3 regions of the Microcoleus sp. Pol10D4 genome follow, and region 1 is predicted to be linked to each of the others. Evidence: riboswitches for the same ligand, from Rfam matches in the RefSeq annotation. Region 1 holds a riboswitch; each other region holds the start of a gene.
What was found. Region 1 has a riboswitch for cobalamin ahead of QUA36_RS20050 (DUF1636 domain-containing protein). Riboswitches for the same ligand answer to the same signal wherever they lie in the genome.
Positions count from the first base shown of each region.

Region 2: it holds a riboswitch for cobalamin, as region 1 does, so the genes downstream of both, QUA36_RS10325 (hypothetical protein) here and QUA36_RS20050 (DUF1636 domain-containing protein) in region 1, are expected to answer to the same signal.
Region 3: it holds a riboswitch for cobalamin, as region 1 does, so the genes downstream of both, QUA36_RS10355 (energy-coupling factor ABC transporter permease) here and QUA36_RS20050 (DUF1636 domain-containing protein) in region 1, are expected to answer to the same signal.

Region 1 covers NZ_JAUBRA010000043.1:5,077-9,044, reverse strand. The annotation lists gene QUA36_RS20055 (serine/threonine-protein kinase) at 1-1,404, opposite strand, end outside; cobalamin riboswitch at 1,676-1,822, shown strand; gene QUA36_RS20050 (DUF1636 domain-containing protein) at 1,845-2,255, shown strand; gene cobW (cobalamin biosynthesis protein CobW) at 2,624-3,658, shown strand; gene QUA36_RS20040 (GTP-binding protein) at 3,841-3,968, shown strand, end outside.
Region 2 covers NZ_JAUBRA010000014.1:66,670-70,637, forward strand. The annotation lists gene QUA36_RS10315 (ABC transporter ATP-binding protein) at 7-855, opposite strand; gene QUA36_RS10320 (methyltransferase domain-containing protein) at 985-1,851, opposite strand; gene QUA36_RS10325 (hypothetical protein) at 1,871-2,311, opposite strand; cobalamin riboswitch at 2,469-2,613, opposite strand; gene QUA36_RS10330 (Uma2 family endonuclease) at 2,652-3,230, opposite strand; gene QUA36_RS10335 (ABC transporter substrate-binding protein) at 3,479-3,968, opposite strand, start outside.
Region 3 covers NZ_JAUBRA010000014.1:73,347-77,314, forward strand. The annotation lists gene cbiQ (cobalt ECF transporter T component CbiQ) at 1-579, opposite strand, end outside; gene QUA36_RS10350 (energy-coupling factor ABC transporter substrate-binding protein) at 576-908, opposite strand; gene QUA36_RS10355 (energy-coupling factor ABC transporter permease) at 912-1,631, opposite strand; cobalamin riboswitch at 1,693-1,839, opposite strand; gene QUA36_RS10360 (Uma2 family endonuclease) at 2,014-2,733, shown strand; gene QUA36_RS10365 (FAD-dependent oxidoreductase) at 2,986-3,968, shown strand, end outside.

The DNA of each region.
Region 1 (3,968 bases):
TAATTTGGCTGCAATGGCGATTTCGGCGACTGAAAATCCCAAGAAGCCACTCGTAACACTGATGGGAAGCATGATAGTAGTAGTCCCAAAATGCCAAAAGAAGCCACCCATCGGAGAGAAAAAAGTAGGAATTTCACTCAAGAAAACTATCAAAAGTGTGAACAGCAAACAGCACATAAAAGTTGCTAATAAGATCAAACAGCACCTAAAAGTCAGCCTGAATACCGACAAAAAATTAGTTTTTTGCGGTACGGGCAGCGGGGCTGTTGTAGCTTGCAATTCTATTGTATGAGTTTCGGGTTCAGAGTTTGCGCGCAAGATGATTTGGCGGTTGTAAGTTTGACTTGCCAGCAATTTACTCGTATCGACTGCGATTGTGCACTCGATATTATTGCTTTCAAATGCCTGCGGTTCAAAGGAGATCCAAGAGTGGTCGTAGGGCGTGTGGGGCGGATCGTTCGGATGGGGCGCGACTTCCCACCTGCCACAAAGCATTGTATCGGGAATTGGGTTGCTAATGGCAATAGTTTGTGTTAAGATTTCTCCATATTGTGTGGCGGTGAATTGAATGCGATCGCGCTCAATTCTCACTTTCGGCAAGCTGCGGACATCCAAAGATTGTAGCGCAGTTAAAGCATCCGCAGCCGACTGATATCTGTCTTGAATTCTCGGCGCTACCATCCTTTCCAACCAATTCATCCAACCCTGCTGCAACGGCGGTACTAAATGCCGGAAATGAATGCCATAATTGGCATCAACTAAATTACCGACATCCGCCGATTTTGTCCCAGTTAACAAGCAAATCAGCGTTATCCCCAAGCCGTAAAGGTCGGATGCTTTTGTTAATTTTCGGTTGAACATTTGTTCCGGTGGCATGAATCCCATCGTGCCTTTGACGACGCTGCTAGCCGCTATATTTCCACCTCCTAGCCGAGCAAAACCGAAGTCTACTAAATAAACATTGAGTTCGTCATCTATTAACAAGTTTTCTGGCTTAATGTCGCGGTGAATTATCGGCGGTTTCTGAGCTTGCAGGTTAACTAAAATGTCTAAAGTTGCGATCGCAATTTGCTTGATATCCGGCGGCGCAAAAGTCCGCGCGACAGCAGATTCGGCATTTTTGTATTCCTGCACCATGCAGAAACCGCTGTCCGTTTGAAAAGAATCGAGATAGCGGGGAATGCCCGGAAAATCCAGATTTTGCAAAACTTTAATTTCTTGTTCGTAAGCTTCGTATTCTGTCCAGCTAGCACCTAATTGAGCGAATTGAAATTGCTTAATTACAACTAATTTTTGAGTATTCGTATTTTTCGCTAAGTATGTAACTCGGCCGCCGAGACTGTTGTGTCCGAGTTCTTTTTCAATCTGATAGCCGTGAGTGGAAAAATCGGGGAAGGGGTTCATATAGTTTGTAGTAATGTTCTTGTGGGATGGGCTTCGAGCCCGTCATTAACAGGCAAGATATCTGTTACACAAACAGTGAAGTTTTTTTTGATGGGTTTCTATCCTGTCATTAACAGGCAAGATATCTGTTACACAAACAGTGAAGTTTTTTTAGATGGGTTATATCCTGTCAGCAACAGGCAAGATGCCTGTTCCACAAAGAGTTATTTTTTTTTGGGATGGATCGACATTACCAACATAACTTTTTTCCAAAAAGGCGGCAAGTGCGGTATGATGTGATTTCGCGATCGGTTCTAGCGGGGAGCAGCCGTTAGAGGAAACGGGGAAAGTTCGGTGCAAGTCCGGCGCTGTCCCGCAACTGTAATGAAACCGTTGTGGTTTCTCAAGTCAGAATGCCCGCCGATATCTAACTCACTTTTGAACGCATCTGCGAGGTACGGATGATGGATGGAATTAACACGGCTGTACGCACAAAGCACAGTTTATTTGTTTGCACGGCTTGCGCTAGTGTTTGGAAAAACGGCAAGCGCGAAGGTAAAAGCGGCGGTCAACAATTTATGGAAAATTTGTCCCAACTCGCTAAAGATTGGGAGTTTTCTGATAAGTTTGAGATTCAAGAGGTTGAGTGCATGAGTGCTTGCAGTCACTCTTGTGCGGTGTCTTTTGCTGCTGTTGGAAAGTATACTTATCTGTTTGGTGATTTACCAGCAAATGAGTTGGAAAGCGTCGAGGCTGTACTCGAATGCGCGGGTCAATACTATTCTAAACCGGACGGTTTGTTGCCTTGGTCTGAGCGCCCTCAAGCTCTGAAAAAAGGCGTTTTAGCAAAGATTCCTCCGCTCGCAAATTAGAGCCTTTCTCGTTACCATGCTCTGCCCATTGGTGACAACTTAACGTCAAACCGATCGTCTCTCTTGTTGTTATCGAAATCTAGATCCCCCCTAACCCCCCTTAATAAAGGGGGGACAAGAAATATTCTCAAAGTCCCCCTTCTTAAGGGGGATTTAGGGGGATCTAGACTTCGCTTAAAAGCGACTTTTATTGTAGATTTCAGTCTTAAGTTGTCACCTACGATCTCGGTCTGGTAACACATATGCAGAGGCTCTGCCTCGTATTAAAAGCGCTCGTTTATTCCAGCGAGGCTCTGCCTCTAGATTAGCATTCCCAAGCAGAGCTTGGGAACGAGATATCCCACCATCAAATAAGCACAAAATTATCAATGCACAAAATCCCTGTTACTGTCATCACTGGTTTTCTTGGTAGCGGCAAAACTACCTTAATTCGCCACTTATTGCAAAATAATCAAGGTCGCCGCATTGCTGTTCTGGTGAACGAATTTGGCGAAATCGGAATTGATGGAGAACTGCTGCGCGATTGCCAAGTTTGCGACGAAGAAGAAAATGTTAGCAGCAATATTGTAGAACTAACAAATGGTTGTCTTTGCTGCACTGTTCAAGAGGAATTCTTGCCGACTATGCAGGAATTGTTGAAGCGCCGAGAACAAATTGATTGTATCTTAATTGAGACTTCGGGTCTCGCACTTCCTAAACCTTTGATTCAAGCTTTTCGCTGGCCGGAAATTCGCACCGGTGCTACAGTAGACGGTGTTGTTGCTGTTGTCGATTGCGAAGCTATTGCTAGCGGTTCTTTTGTCGGTGATATCGATGCTTTGATGGCACAGCGACAAGCAGATGATAGTTTAGATCACGAAACTCCGATCGAGGAATTGTTTGAAGACCAGTTAGCCTGTGCCGATATGGTACTTTTAACGAAGGTCGATCGCGTAGATGCGGAAACTCACAAGAAAGTCCAAAGCTGGTTGCAGCAAGAGTTGCGTCCGAGTGTGAAAATTGTGCCTTGCAAAGGTGGCGAAATTAACCCCGATGTGCTAATGGGATTTAATGCGGCGGTTGAGGATGATTTGGAGTCTCGTCCGAGTCACCACGACACTGAGGAGGAACACGAACACGATGATGATATTAACTCGACTTACTTTATTGCCGATCGCGAATTTGAACCTGAAGCATTGGTGAAAAAACTGCAATCCTTGATGCAGCAGGAGGAAATCTATCGGATTAAAGGGTTTGTGGCGGTTCCCAAGAAACCGATGAGGATGGTGTTGCAAGGTGTGGGTTCGCGCATAGAATATTTTTACGATCGCCCTTGGCAACCTTCCGAACTCCGCCAAACCAAATTAGTGCTGATCGGTCGAGAGTTAGAGCGCGATCGAATTGCAGCTATGATTAACAACTAATTGTCCTCTCAGAGGGGCGGGTTTATCGATATTTTGAATTGCAGCAAATATTATTGGTAAAACTCGCCCCGACAAGCTCTCACGAACAATTTATTAACATTATTTAATATTGTGGGCGCTGCCAGCAAGTCTGGTGTACAATAGCGATAATGGTTATCATTGTACAATAATCGAGGTCAAGTATGGTGACTGCTGGGGCGATCGAATCAGTTCCTGTTACCGTTCTCACGGGCTATCTGGGTGCAGGCAAAACCACGCTACTGAACCGCATTTTAACACAGGAACACGGCAAAAAAGTTGCAGTCATCGT
Region 2 (3,968 bases), on a different contig from region 1:
GTTCCGTTAAAGCAGCCGACGTGCTTGTAAAATTTGTTGTTGCCATTGCTCGAAAGCGGGGATGTTTGAGCGATCGTCTGTGGGAAACATCGCCCTGATTTGCTCCATCAGCTCGATCGCCAGCGGTACACCAAGCTGCAATTGTTCCAACACATCCCGCTGAGCAAAAACTGTTTCCGGTGTTCCTTCTAAAATCAATTTTCCTCGATCCATTACAAACACCCAATCAGCCCAGCGGTAGATGAAATCTAGGTCGTGGCTTGCTAAAAGAATAGTGGTTCCGGCGTTGTGAATTTGTTGGAGTAAACCGATCAGTTGTCGGGTGTGACGCGGATCGAGATAGGCGGTAGGTTCATCTAGCAGCAGCAGTTTGGGTTTGAGAACCATGATATCGGCGATGGAAACCCGCTTTTTCTGGCCCAAACTGAGATTGTGAATTGGTTCGCGGGCGAGTTCGCTTAGATCGAATTTGTCGATCGCCTGCTGCACCTGTTGAGCAATTTCGGATTCTGTCAAGCCTAAATTGTACAATCCATAGGAAATATCTTCTTCTACCGTCGAAGCTACTAATTGATGTTCGGGATTTTGAAAGACGAGTCCGATTTGTTGGCGTAGTTGCATCAAAGATTTGCGATCGTAGCGAAAGGGTTCACCTTGCCAGCTAATGATTCCCTGTTGCGGTTGATATAAGCCATTTGCTAACAGAAAAAATGTAGTTTTGCCACAGCCATTTTGACCGATCAGCCCGCACCGTTTCCCAGCGGGGACTTTGAGATTTAAACCCTGAATTGCTACTCGCGAACCGCAGGGATAGGAGTAGGAAGTGCGATCGAATTCGAGAATCCATTCAGACATATTTTTTATTTTTTATAGCCTTGTTCCCAGGCAGAGCCTGGGAATAAATACCCGGAGGCTATGCCTCCAATTACCGATTACCGATGAATGATTACCAATTACCGATTACCGCTTTCCATTGTATTTGTGTCAGCCTTGATCAGATTTTGACAACTGCCAAAGTTGCATTTCATAACAGAGATGTTGCTCAAAAAGTTGACTTGCCTCCAATCCTTCAACCACCAACTTCTTGAACCAGCGGCGAAATATCCAGCGCAGGAATTTGTGGACGGGCGGAACTGTGATCGCAATTAAATCTGCAACATAGATCATCGTATTCAGTCCATATCTGCGGAAAGTATCGACATACAAATCGATTGTTGGCAAAATATGGGCGGAAATATCCTCAGTTTTTACTAAAGTAAATCCAGCCTGCTTTAATGCTGCATGAAGTTCCGTAACAACATGACAATTAGAGAACATTCCCTCTTTATAATTAGCATCAGATCGCAGCATATCAGCCAGCAAAACGTAACCGCCCTGATTGAGGATTTTGGCGGCACCGTTAGCAATATCAACAGCCGACATATACTGGCTACTTTCGCTAAAGAGAATAAGATCGTAGAAATAGGTTGCTTTGAAGTCTTCAAATCTCGTGAGGTGGAAGATTGCCCGATCGCCCGTACACTTAAGAAAGCGCTGTTGTTGGAAAGGATCGGGTGCGAGCCCTTCGACTGCAAAACCTCGATCGAGCAAATAAGCCGCATTTCCACCAATCCCGCAGCCCACATCGAGTATCGTATGAGTGCCTTTGGGGATAGCATCCAACAGTTTTACAGTATAAGCTTGCTGAGCGAGGCGCAATCGTGCGATCGTTAGTTCGTCAGCGGGCACAGGTAGGGTTTCCCAATAGCCGTAGTGAAGGTAGGGCGAATCTGTCAGGCCCAAATAGTAATTAAGCGCTGCATTTTGGTAGCGAGTTACCTTGGAAATTTCGATTGATTTTGGCTGCGGCATTCGGAAAATTTAGTAAGTTTTAGGATTTCGGGCAGAGTTGAAATTCTTCCCAGCGCTTGCATACTTGTTCATAGCACTCAACAGGAGAAATTGCCAACTTTTGCAACAAATTGATATCAATCTGACCGTTGGCGATCGACAAAAATATAATTGCTTCCTTGGGTTCGTAGCTAGCAATAATTTGGAGCAGATTAAAAACAGTGTTCTCCTCTATTTCTAGTTGTTGCAAATAAACCGTTGCCTCCAAGTCGGAAATAAATTGTAGATCATACTTTATAGTATCTACGCTCCAATTCACAGAACCGTTAATGGGAGTATTGATTTTGCAAGCAACCAAGCCTCGTCCTTGATGCAAAAAGCCATTCCAAGCAGTATGTCCGATCGGCAAAATATTTTGGTGAATAAACAAGTTTTGCCAGTAGCCAAAACTACCCTGCCAAACACTATCTTCGATTCGCATTTCTTTCCCATTAAAATAATATACGCTTCAGAACCCAGATCGAATTACATCAGCGTTCATCTGTGTTTATCTGCTGATATCTGCGGTTAAAAAACCCCAATCCAATAATTAAAAAAATAATAAACTCACCATCATCCATACCTCGCAGATGAAAAACATGATTGTAAACAAATCGGCGGGCATCCTGACTCAGAGATGCAATGATCTCATTACAGTTGCGGGACAGCGCCGGATTCGCACCGAACTTTCCCCCTTGCGTCTGATGTGTGTTTTTCATCAGAGCCGATCGATATACGGGGATATTACCACTATTTGGGATATTTGACAAAAAACCGTCCGCCTATTCACCAAACTCAATATTTTCATACAAATCTGCCAGCGAAATTTCCACAGCAACAGATGTTAAACTGAGCCGATCGCCCATACAGCTATATTCCGAAAAAATCCACTTATTCGCATCAGTTTTAGAATATTGCTCGACCTGTAGCCGATATTGGTCGATTAACAAATACTCCTGAAAACTAGGAATACTGCGATATGCAGCAAACTTTTCATCGCGGTCATAAGCTTTGGTACCTTTAGACAGCACCTCAGCAATTAGCAGCGGATTGGTAATTGTATCCGTCCGTCCAGATTGCAGCTCGATCGGGCGCGCTACCACCATCACATCCGGGTAAGTATAATTATTAAGCTGCGGAACCCATAGCCGCTGATCCGAACTAAAAGTCCGATATGGTTTCCCTTTTAACGCCAGTTTCAGCGCAACAACTAAATTAGTGGTAATTTCATTGTGATCCGGTGTGCCGCCAGCCATCAGAACAATCTCCCCATTGATAAATTCATGCCGATCCTGAGAATTGATTTCCAATTCTAGATATTCCTCAGCGGTGTAGGTTTTGGTTTCAACTTGCGCGATCATACACAACGCTCTCCTTTAATCTACTCATTTCATTTTATCTTAAAAATTTGGCTGATTCAACAGAAAAGTAGATTTTAATCATGCTAAGAAACAGGCAAGATGCCTGTTCCATAAAGAGGGAATTTTCTGGTGGGGCGTGAGTTTGGCATCAAGAACAGGCAAGATGCCTGTTCCACAAAGATTGAATTTTGTTGTGGGGAGTAGGGGTTGGGCCGAAGATCCCGCCCGTGCGATCGCACTTAACAAACTTACCGCAACGGGACAAAGTTATAGCCAGTGCTTCCTCCTTGTTTAACTTGCACTAAAATCGGCTTACCAGCCCGATCGCCCGTGGGCAAAAACTTCACATCCTCGCTCGATCCTGCTGCCGAAAAACTCGCATTTCTGAGTGCTTGTTGCAATCCTTCCCGTGTATTGCTTTGCCGCAAGCCAGCGATCACAGCTTGAGTCGCGTCAAAACTCGTTGCTGTTCGCCAATTCACAATGCCTCCCCAACGCTGGCGAGCATTTTCTGGGAAACGGCTACCGGGATTAGTTTCAGGATGCCAGGGAACGGGCAAAACAAGCCCGTCAACGTCTTTTTGTCCGTCTTTTAAAGTTTGAAAAGTGTAGAGCGTAGTGCTGCCGTAGAGTGGCAATTTGCCTCGATTGATGCGAGCCAGAGAAATCGCACGGTCAATGCGATCGACGTGGGGCGCTACCATCAATCCTTGTGCACCTTTGCTGATAGCATCGGCG
Region 3 (3,968 bases), on a different contig from region 1:
AGTGCGGTAGCCACAGCGCGAGTTTTGAGCAATCCAAAGTTCATCGGCGATCGCCAATAAGCTAAAAATAAACCGATACATTAGTAATAGCAGTTCTGTGACTAACTCTGGACAGCGTAATTGTCTGAGAATTTGCAAGATTTCGGTAAATGGAACCGTCAAGAGGATGAAGTACATACAGCTTGTCGATGCGAAGGCGCGGGCAAATAGCAAGCTCACTTGGTATATTCCAGTGCGGCTCACATACAGATAAAAAGTGCCGATGCTAATGCCCCAACCTTGCCAAATATCCCACTGAATTTCCTGGATTTGACTTAACTCAACCGCACCCAGCGCCAAAGCAGGCAAACTTGTCAGCAAAAACATCAACGGTACCGACAGCAACCGCAAATACAGTTTCCCCGGAATACCCGCATAGATGACGATCCAGACGGCTAACCAAAGGCCGATAGACAATTGGACGATCGCCCCAGAAACGAGAGACAGAATTAAAAGGGCGATCGCAAAAGATAACTTGTGAGATGGCGGCAACCCGCGCAAGCGATTGGTATAAGCCAGACTATCAATCTGATGGTTCATTCCGACGATTTATGATCAGACTGCTGCCGAGATTGCGATCGGCCTTTATACAACCCAATGACGTACCCAACTACGCCAGCCCCCATCGCCGCTTGAGACGCAAACAATAGACTGGCAATTTCGCTGCTAGCCGGCTCAAACAAATGATTAAACCAAGGTTTATAACCCGGTTGAATTTCAGTAATTGCTTTCTTAGCTTGGTCATCGGAACCGCCATATTCACCCCGCACAAAAACGAGAGGAAACGCTGCCAGAACAATCACAGCGCCAGCCAACAGCCAATTTTGTCGCGAAGTAGATTGGTGATTTTTTGTAATTTTTTGACTCACGCCTTATGACTCCTGTCTCAATAATTTCAAAGTTTCCAACTCCGGCTTCCCGTAAGAATGCAGCCAATTCCAGACCAATAGAGTCAGCAATCCCTCACTAATAGCCAGGGGTACTTGAGTGATAGCAAAGATACCAGCAAACTTGAGAAACGAAGCCATAAAACCGCCACTTGCTGCCGGAAAAGCTAATGCTAATTGAATCGAAGTCATCACATAAGTCAGTAAATCTGCCAAAGCCGCCGCACAAAAAATTGCTGCCCGCTGGCTACCAGTTCGCAACAGCAATTGATAGATAAAATACGCAGCGAAAGGGCCGACAATCGCCATCGAAAACATATTCGCTCCCAGCGTAGTCAAGCCACCGTGCGCTAACAGTAACGTTTGAAAAAGCAGAACTAAAGCCCCCAGTACCGCCATCACCGAAGGGCCGAACAAAATTGCACCCAAACCAGTACCCGTCGGGTGAGAACAACTGCCCGTTACCGAGGGAATTTTTAAAGCAGAAAGCACAAAAGTAAACGCACCCGCCAAAGCAAGCAATAGTTTAAGTTCCGGGTGTTCTTTTGTAATACGAGTAATTGAGCGCAAACCTACTGCAAAAAAAGGCAACGCCACCATCCACCAAAATGCAGCCCATTGCACCGGCAAAAAACCTTCCGAAATGTGCATAGCTGCGGCGGGCGTTGCCGATCCCAGGACAATATAACAACTCAAGCCAGCCATCAATCCCAAGCTGACCAATTTCCGATTTCTGGCCTTCACGCTGAACCTCGCAGATGAGACTATGTAAACTAACACATCGGCGGGCATCCTGACTCAGAAAGCGACAAAACTCTCATTACAGTTGCGGGACAGCGCCGGACTTGCACCGAACTTTCCCCGTTTCCTCTAACGGCTGCTCCCCATTAGAACCGACTGGTTAGACATAGTTTAGTCGATCGTGTAAGTCTCAGCAAATCTTTTACAAAAATTCATTCAGATTAACTCAATCAAAATTACCTATCATCTTCTCTTCTCTTCCTTCGCGTCTTCGCGGTTCGTTCAATAAATACTATTGCCAAACAAATCAAAGGTATAATATTAGTGAGTTTTGAGGAAAGCCGCCATGTTAGATTACAAATTTCCGAGGCACTGGCCCTCAGCCGATGAACTACCAGACTCTGATGAAACGCCTGTGGATAACGAACTGCAAGAATTAATACCAGGATTGCTAAAAGCAATATTGCTGATACTTTGGGCAGAACGCATGGACTGGTTTTTTGGCATAGATATGGGTATCTATTATCACGCCGACAAACCTGCCATTGTGCCAGATGCTTTCTTGAGTTTAGGTGTAGAAAGGTTTTATGATGAAGAATTGCGTCCCAGTTACGTGCTGTGGGATGAAAATGTTCTACCGACTTTTGTGTTGGAAGTAGTTTCCCCAAATTATCGCAAAGAATACACCACAAAGTTGGAGGAATATCAAGCTTTAGGCGTACTTTATTACGCCATTTATTCTTCCCGCCGCCGCCGTAAACCCCGTTTAGAAGTACATAAGTTAGTCAATGGGAAGTATGAATTACAGCCAGGACATCCAGTTTGGATGCCAGAAATTGGTTTGGGGATTGGTTGTGAAAGGGGAAGTTATTCTGGGGTGACAAGGGAGTGGTTGTATTGGTATGATGCCGATGGAAAACGTTATCTGACTCCTGAAGAAAAGGTGAAAGAATCAGCACAACTCGCCCAACAGGAATCGCAGCGCGCCGATCGATTGGCCCAACGTTCCGATCGACTAGCTCAGCGATTGCGGGAGTTGGGGATAGATCCTGATAATCTGACCTGATGGCAGTAAAGGCTACAAGACTTACACACTGTTGACGCTCAGAAACCGGGTTTTTCAACGGAGTGCGATCGCCCTCAACGCAGGATTTTAGGGAAAAAACCCAGTTGCTGCGTCCAGGAATGTGTGAATATTTATCAAAACAATCAATCAGGAAAGATGGAGCTAGATTTGGGAAAAACAGAGAGTTTGAGGGCAAACATTGAAATTTAGCTCGAAAAGATGAAAATCACGAGAGGTTATTAAATAATGGTCATGGATGTGCGTTATTACGATGTCATCGGCTTTGGTGATGAAGTTCCAGGAGTTCTTGCTGTTATCTCTGCCGCCAGAGAATATCGTCGCCGGACAAAGCGTTATCCGCGAGTTCTGCTCATGTCGAAAGGAAGCTTGCAAGAAGGAATTGGCGGGCATTTGGTAAGAGGCAGCCTTGCTTATTTAGATAGAAGCCAGATTAGTGAAGAACTTCAACAATCTTTAAATTTAGATACCTTTGGTTCACCGCCGGCAATCTATAAAGAATTCCTCCAAAAATCCGGTGTTACGACAATTGCACTTGATGCCGGCAAAGCCAGTGCAGCCCTGAAACAAATGCTGTTGCAAGCTGGAGTCGATATCCTCAGCAATGTACAAATTCAATCAGTCAATAAAGAAGGCAAAAGAATTGCCAGTATAACCACCTCTAGAGGCACAGTTTATGCCGGCCAGCAATTTATTGATGCCACTGTCAATGCCGAATTAGCTCAAGCGGCCGGCGTGAGAAAGTTGCAGGGATTTGAAACATTGGGTCTGCCTAACTCAGAACTTCCAGTCACCCTCGTTTTTGAAACCCAAGGACTCAGTGCAAGAACACTGAAAAAACTCGATTACATTTATCTAAAACGCTTCACAAACCTGGCCGATTCAGAGGCTCAAAATTTTTTGCTGTCCGCTGCTGGCAACGATGCCCAACTAGCAGAACAACTCCGGCGGGAAATGATCGACACTAGAGGCAATCTCAAAACTCTGTGGGCGGGAAAAGATTACATCGATGTTCGCTCGCCGGCTCTGTCTGTAGCTTACCACTCCTTTAGAGGAATAAAGCTATCTTTTCCTGAAACCGGCATAATGTTAGATCGGGGAAATATAGCAATACTTCCAAATGAAAGACTTTCGTGGAATGCGCTTTTATTTGCAGTCACCGCCAGCGAAGCGGAAGCCTTAGCGAGAAGCGGGAGCAAACCCACGGCTAATATGCA